2 regions of the Streptomyces sp. NPDC059649 genome follow, and region 2 is predicted to be linked to the other one. Evidence: riboswitches for the same ligand, from Rfam matches in the RefSeq annotation. Region 2 holds a riboswitch; the other holds the start of a gene.

Region 1 (3,169 bases), on a different contig from region 2:
CGGACAGGGATTACGGAGTACGGGTGCGGGGACTGCGCGGGCTCAGCCGGCCAGGCCGGCCGCGCGGAACGCGTCCAGGTTCGGACGGATCGTGGCCGAGGGCCCGGTGGTCGGCGCGACCGCGTCCAGTGTCTTCAGGCCGTCACCCGTGTTGAGGACGACGGTGGTCAGCGCCGGGTCGAGCAGACCCTCCTCGATGAGCTTCTTGGTCACGCCGACGGTCACCCCGCCCGCGGTCTCCGCGAAGATGCCCTCCGTACGGGCCAGCAGCTTGATCGCGTCCACGACCTGCTCGTCGTTGACGTCCTCCACCGCACCGCCCGTACGGCGCGCGATGTCGAGCACGTACGGGCCGTCCGCCGGGTTGCCGATCGCCAGCGACTTGGCGATGGTGTTCGGCTTCTGCGGGCGTACGACGTCGTGCCCGGCCTTGAAGGCCGTCGACACCGGCGAGCAGCCCTCCGCCTGGGCGCCGAAGATCTTGTACGGCTTGTCCTCGACCAGCCCGAGGGCGATCAGTTCCTTGAGGCCCTTGTCGATCTTCGTCAGCTGGGAGCCGGACGCGATCGGGATGACGATCTGGTCCGGCAGCTGCCAGCCGAGCTGCTCGCAGATCTCGTAGGCCAGGGTCTTGGAACCCTCGCCGTAGTACGGCCGCAGGTTGACGTTGACGAAGCCCCAGCCCTCGCCGAGCGGGTCGCCGATGAGCTCCGAGCAGAAGCGGTTGACGTCGTCGTAGTTGCCCTCGATGCCGACCAGGTCACCGCCGTAGACCGCGGCCATGACGACCTTGCCGGCCTCCAGGTCGTGCGGGATGAAGACGCAGGACTTGAAGCCCGCGCGGCGCGCCGCGGCGCCGACCGCACCGGCGAGGTTGCCGGTCGAGGAGCAGGACAGGGTGGTGAAGCCGAAGGCGCGGGCGGCCTCGACGGCGATCGCGACGACACGGTCCTTGAAGGAGTGCGTCGGGTTGCCGGAGTCGTCCTTGACGTACAGGCCACCGGTGACGCCGAGCTCGGCGGCGAGCCGGTCGGCCTTGACGAGCTTGGTGAAGCCGGGGTTGAGGTTCGGCTTCTCGGCCACGTCGGCGGGGACCGGGAGCAGCGGGGCGTAGCGCCAGATGTTGTCGGGGCCGGCCTCGATCTGCTTCCGCAGGGCCTCAGGGTCGCCGCTCGGCAGGTCGTAGGCGACTTCGAGCGGCCCGAAACAGCTGGCACAGGCGAAGATCGGACCGAGATCGAAGCGCTCACCGCATTCCCGGCAGGACAGCGCGACGGCGGGGCCCAGGGCGACGGGGGTGGGGTTTGCGGTGGTTTCGGTGACTTGCACAGCCATGGAGGCGAGGCCCTTTCTCCTCATCTTCCTCGCGGCGCATCTCGTCGCGAGACGGATTTGGCACCTTCCCTAGCCGGGAGCCTCGGCGCGCTGGACGCGGAGACCGACTGGAGGGTTGCCGGGGCTTCAACGGGCCGTATCCCTCTGCCCCTCTGGATGAGCGGTATGGCGCTGGGCCGAAACCCAGGCGTTTGTCGCGAGGCGACCCCGGCATGCGAGGGTCATCCGCGTTGTTCAAGACTGTAACCGAAGGCACTGACAGTTGAGATAGTCGTCCGAACCGCGAGATGGATCACACGATGGATCACCTGGCGACCGCTGCACCGGCAGCCACCGAGGAGTAAGAGACGTGCTGGAAGAGGTGGAGCGCTGGCTGCGCAGCCGCTCCTGGTCGGCTGCCGACCGCCCGTTGGAGCAGCTGCTGGCGGCCAAGCGCCAGACGGGCCGTACGGTCAGCGTCGTCCTGCCCGCGCTGGACGAGGAGGCCACGGTCGGCACGATCGTGGCGACGATCCGCGCCGAGCTGATGACCGACGCCGTCCCGCTGGTCGACGAGCTGGTGGTGCTGGATTCCGGTTCCACCGACCGGACGGCCGGGGTCGCGGCGGCGGCCGGCGCCAAGGTCGTCCACCGTGACGCCGTGCTGCCGCGGCTCCCCGCCGTCCCCGGCAAGGGCGAGGTGCTGTGGCGCTCGCTGCTCGCGACCACCGGCGACATCATCTGCTTCGTCGACGCCGATCTGCGGGAGTTCTCCGCGACCTTCGTCTCCGGGATCGTCGGACCGCTGCTGACCGACCCGGACCTGCAGTTCGTCAAGGCGATGTACGACCGCCCGCTGGAGACCGGGGGCGAGGGCGGGGGTCCGGGCCAGGGCGGCCGGGTCACCGAACTCGTCGCCCGTCCGTTGCTCAACCTCCACTGGCCGCAGCTGGCCGGTTTCGTCCAGCCGCTGGGCGGCGAGTACGCGGCCCGCCGTTCCCTGCTGGAGCGGCTGCCCTTCCCGGTCGGCTACGGCGTCGAGCTGGGCCTGCTCGTCGACGCGCTGCACACGGTCGGCCTGGACGCCCTCGCCCAGGTGGACGTCGGCGTACGCAGGCACCGCCATCAGGACGGCCAGGCCCTCGGCCGGATGGCCGCCGCGATCTACCGCACCGCCCAACTCCGCCTGGCCCGCGGCCACTTGGTGCGGCCCCGGCTCACCCAGTTCGACCGGGGCGAGGCGGGTTTCGTGCCCCGCACCACGGACGTGGACACCGAGGAACGGCCGCCCATGACCGACATCCCGGAATACGCGGCCAGGCGGGCGGCCTGACCCGCGTCGCACGTTTGCACGGATCCGTCACTGGTTAATCTCGCGACATGGTCTCCGAGCGCAATGTGGTGCACGCAGGTGCCGAGGTTCTCGTCGCGTCCAATCGCGGACCGGTCTCGTACGCCCTGGGGGAAGGCGGGGCGCTGACCGCGAAGCGGGGCGGGGGCGGGCTGGTGTCGGGGCTGTCGGCGATCGGACCCGAGACGGACGCGGTGTGGGTGTGTGCCGCGCTCGGTGAGGGCGACCGGGAGGCGGTGCGGCGGACCGGCGACGTGCTGGACCGGGCCGACACCGGCGGACAGCGCGTCCGGATGCTGGACATCCCGTCTCATATCCACGCCGACGCCTACAACGGCATCGCCAATTCGGTGCTGTGGTTCGTCCACCACATGCTCTACCAGACGCCGCTGGAGCCGGTCTTCGACGCGGAGTTCCGGCGGCAGTGGGGGGCCTACGAGGCGTACAACCACGCCTTCGCGCGGGCGCTCGCCGCCGAGGCGGGCCGGGGCGCGGCGGTGCTGG
Region 2 (3,169 bases):
GGGTGGTCCAGCACCTCGGTGGGCGGGCCCTGTTCGACGATCCGACCCTCGTCGAGGAAGACGACCTGGTCGGCGACCTCACGGGCGAATCCGATCTCGTGGGTGACGATGATGAGGGTGGTGCCGCTGGTGGCCAGGTCCTTGATGACGGCCAGCACCTCGCCGACCAGTTCGGGATCAAGCGCGGAGGTGGGTTCGTCGAAGAGGATGACCCCCGGCCGCAGGGCGAGCGCGCGGGCGATGGCCACCCGCTGCTGCTGGCCGCCGGACAGTTGCCGCGGATAGGCGCCGACCTTGTCGGCCAGGCCCACCCGGCCGAGCAGCTCGCGGGCCAGCTCCTGGGCCTGGGGCTTGGTCAGCTTCCCGGTGGCAACGGGAGCGGCTGCCACGTTGTCAAGCGCGGTCAGATGCGGGAAGAGGTTGAAGTTCTGGAAGACGAAGCCGATCCGGCCGCGCTGGCCCAGGATGACCCGCTCGCTCAGCTCCTTGAGCCTCTCACCGTGCCGGCGTACGCCGATCGGCTCGCCGTTCACGCTGACGTAACCGACCTCGGGCTTCTCCAGATGGTTGATCACCCTCAGCAGGGTGGACTTGCCGGACCCGGACGGCCCCAGAATCACGGTGACCTCGCCCGGCCGCACGGTCAACTCGACGCCGTCCAGCACCCGGTGGGCGCCGTACCACTTGTGCACGTCGTGCACCTCGACGGCAGCCGGTCGTATCTCGGTGGCGTCGGTGGTCTCAGTCAGCTCGGTGCTACCAGCAGTCTCGGTGGTCATACCGCCGCCTCCCTCCGGGCTCGGGCCCGCAGATCACGCAGACTCGTCCGCAACTTCTGCAACGGCGTCGGCGGAAGGGTGCGCGTTGCGCCCCGGGAGAAGTACCGCTCGACGTAGAACTGGACGACGGAGACCGCACTCGTGAGGATCAGGTACCAGACGGTGGCGACCAGTAGCAGCGGGACGATGTCACCCGGGTAGGTGCTGCCCATGCTCTGCGCGGATCCGAACAGATCGAGCAAGGACACGTAGAAGACGAGCGAGGTGCTCTTGATGAGATTGATCAGCAGATTGACGTAGTTCGGGGTGATGGAGCGCAGTGCCTGCGGAAAGACGATCTTCGTGAACTGGTGGCTCTTCGGCAGGCCGAGTGCCGATGCCGCCTCGTGCTGCCCCTGGTCGACCGCGAGGATGCCGCTCCGCACCACCTCGGACGCGTACGCCGCCTCGTTCAGGCTGAGTCCGACGACCGCAACGACGATGTCGGTGGCGAGCCGGGACTCGTCGAAGCTGAAGAAGGCGGGCCCGAACGGAACCCCCAGGCTCAGCGTCTTGTACAGCGCGCTGAAGTTGTAGAGGAACAGCAGCACCACGATCAGCGGGACCGAACGGAACAGCCATGTGTAGGTCCAGCTGACCGCCCGCAGTACCGGGCTCCGGGACAGCCTGCCCAGGGCGACCAGGATGCCGCCGAGCAGACCCAACACGGCACTGTACGCCGTCACTTCGAGGGTGATGAGCAGACCGTCGAGGATCGTCGGGCGCAGGAACCAGTACTGGAACCGGTCCCACTGATAGAAGGGGTTGGTCACCAGTCCGTGGGCGATCTGGGCGACCAGCACCAGCACGATCGCCGTGGCGATCCAGCGGCCCGGTCTGCGCAACGGCAGCACGCGCTGGGCCGCCAGTGGCCGCGGTGCGGTGTCGTCGCCCGGCCGTTCGGCCTCGGCGGGGCGTGCGGTACGAGGCGCGGAGGAGAGTTCGGGGGTCTCCTCGGCAGGAGGCGCTGAGGCGGGGGATACCGCAGCGCCAGGAGATTGACTCATGGAGGGCTCCAGCGAATTCGGACACCCCGGGCCACGGATGCGGCAACGACACCGCAGAGTCGGCAGGACTCTGCGTGACGATGCGCACGGGGCATGCGGAACGGGGGCTGGGCAGGAAGGGCGCACACCACGACAGCGGTGGCGTCACAGATTCAGAAGACCGTCAGCCTCGGCAAAAGGCACAGCAGGTGCCTGTGCCGGTACCGGTACACAGCGCGCTGTTGACGCGGAGTAGATCGACCGAACGGTTCGCGCACAGCAACAGGCAGCCGCGGCGCCGCCATGCGGCCGTCCCGAAAGCTGCGTACATTCCGTCACCGTCACTGTTCCGGCCCCTGAGGGCCTCGCGCTTACCGAAAGTCTCCGGCCCGGTCGTCACCTGGGGCACCCCACCGCGGCGCGAGGGTTGCCGGTCAGCAAGCCAGGGCTTGTCGCTGACACTCATGACCGATCTGCGGCGTAAGTTAGACAGACCTCGGACATGGTTGTCAAAGCCTGCCCGACCTGTGGGACGACAAAACAGGTCGGGGTGAACCTGGCGAGCTGCCGAGGAGTCCCGGTGTGGACCGGAATCGCTGCCGATTCGCGCCTCCGGTGTGGCGGATCTCCCTCAGAAATGCGCATCCACGCAGTCACAGCCCCGCCGTGGCAATACGACATGGCGTAATACTCCGGCAACACACCTGGTCGGCAAACGCGGTTACGGTCCCTGCCATGCCTTCCACCCAACGCCGCCGCCCACAGCAGGGAGTCGACCCGACGAGTGTCAGCCCCTGCGGCCCGAAGCTCAGATCCCGGGCCTCGAAGAGGTGCACACGCGCCGCCGAGTCGAGCGAGATGACGTACGAGCCGGGCCTCAGCCACGACTCGGCCGTGATGCCGGCCTCCGCACGCAGCTCGCGGCGCGCGCACTCCTCGTCGGTCTCACCGGACTCCTTGCGGCCGCCGGACAGAGGCAGCCCGCCGGACAGCGCGCCGCGCGACAGGCCCGCGCCGCCCACGCCCCGCCCCGCCCCGCCCCGCCCGCCAACCCGTCACCTGGGACCAGCACCCTCACACGCCGGGGCCGAGTAGTCGTCACGACCGGTCAACCGCGCAGGCCATGACGGACAGAGTTCAGTCGTTCCAGGTCCAGCGGATGCCGAACCGGGCCGGGCCGGTGTTCAGGGCAAGGGCGTGGGCGCACCCGGTGCTGTCCAGGCGAATCCGGCGGCTGGTGGCCGGGCCGCCGTCCGCGGGTTCGTTGAACTCCTCGCAGAGGGCCGGCAGCGCGGTGGGGTGGAAGGCCGCCTCCAGGAGGTACTCGCGGGTGATCATCCGCAGGGTGCGGCCGCAACTGCCTTG

What was found. Region 2 has a riboswitch for S-adenosylmethionine ahead of ACFV1J_RS00215 (amino acid ABC transporter permease). Riboswitches for the same ligand answer to the same signal wherever they lie in the genome.
Region 1: it holds a riboswitch for S-adenosylmethionine, as region 2 does, so the genes downstream of both, thrC (threonine synthase) here and ACFV1J_RS00215 (amino acid ABC transporter permease) in region 2, are expected to answer to the same signal.

The regions. Positions count from the first base shown of each region.
Region 1 is NZ_JBHWDV010000027.1:35,255-38,423, forward strand. Features, by position in the region: gene thrC (threonine synthase) at 43-1,335, opposite strand; SAM riboswitch class I at 1,353-1,498, opposite strand; gene ACFV1J_RS25185 (glucosyl-3-phosphoglycerate synthase) at 1,685-2,647, shown strand; gene ACFV1J_RS25190 (trehalose-6-phosphate synthase) at 2,695-3,169, shown strand, end outside.
Region 2 is NZ_JBHWDV010000001.1:40,944-44,112, reverse strand. Features, by position in the region: gene ACFV1J_RS00220 (amino acid ABC transporter ATP-binding protein) at 1-779, opposite strand, end outside; gene ACFV1J_RS00215 (amino acid ABC transporter permease) at 776-1,825, opposite strand; SAM riboswitch class IV at 2,167-2,274, opposite strand; gene ACFV1J_RS00210 (NUDIX domain-containing protein) at 2,458-2,826, opposite strand; gene ACFV1J_RS00205 (hypothetical protein) at 2,942-3,169, opposite strand, start outside.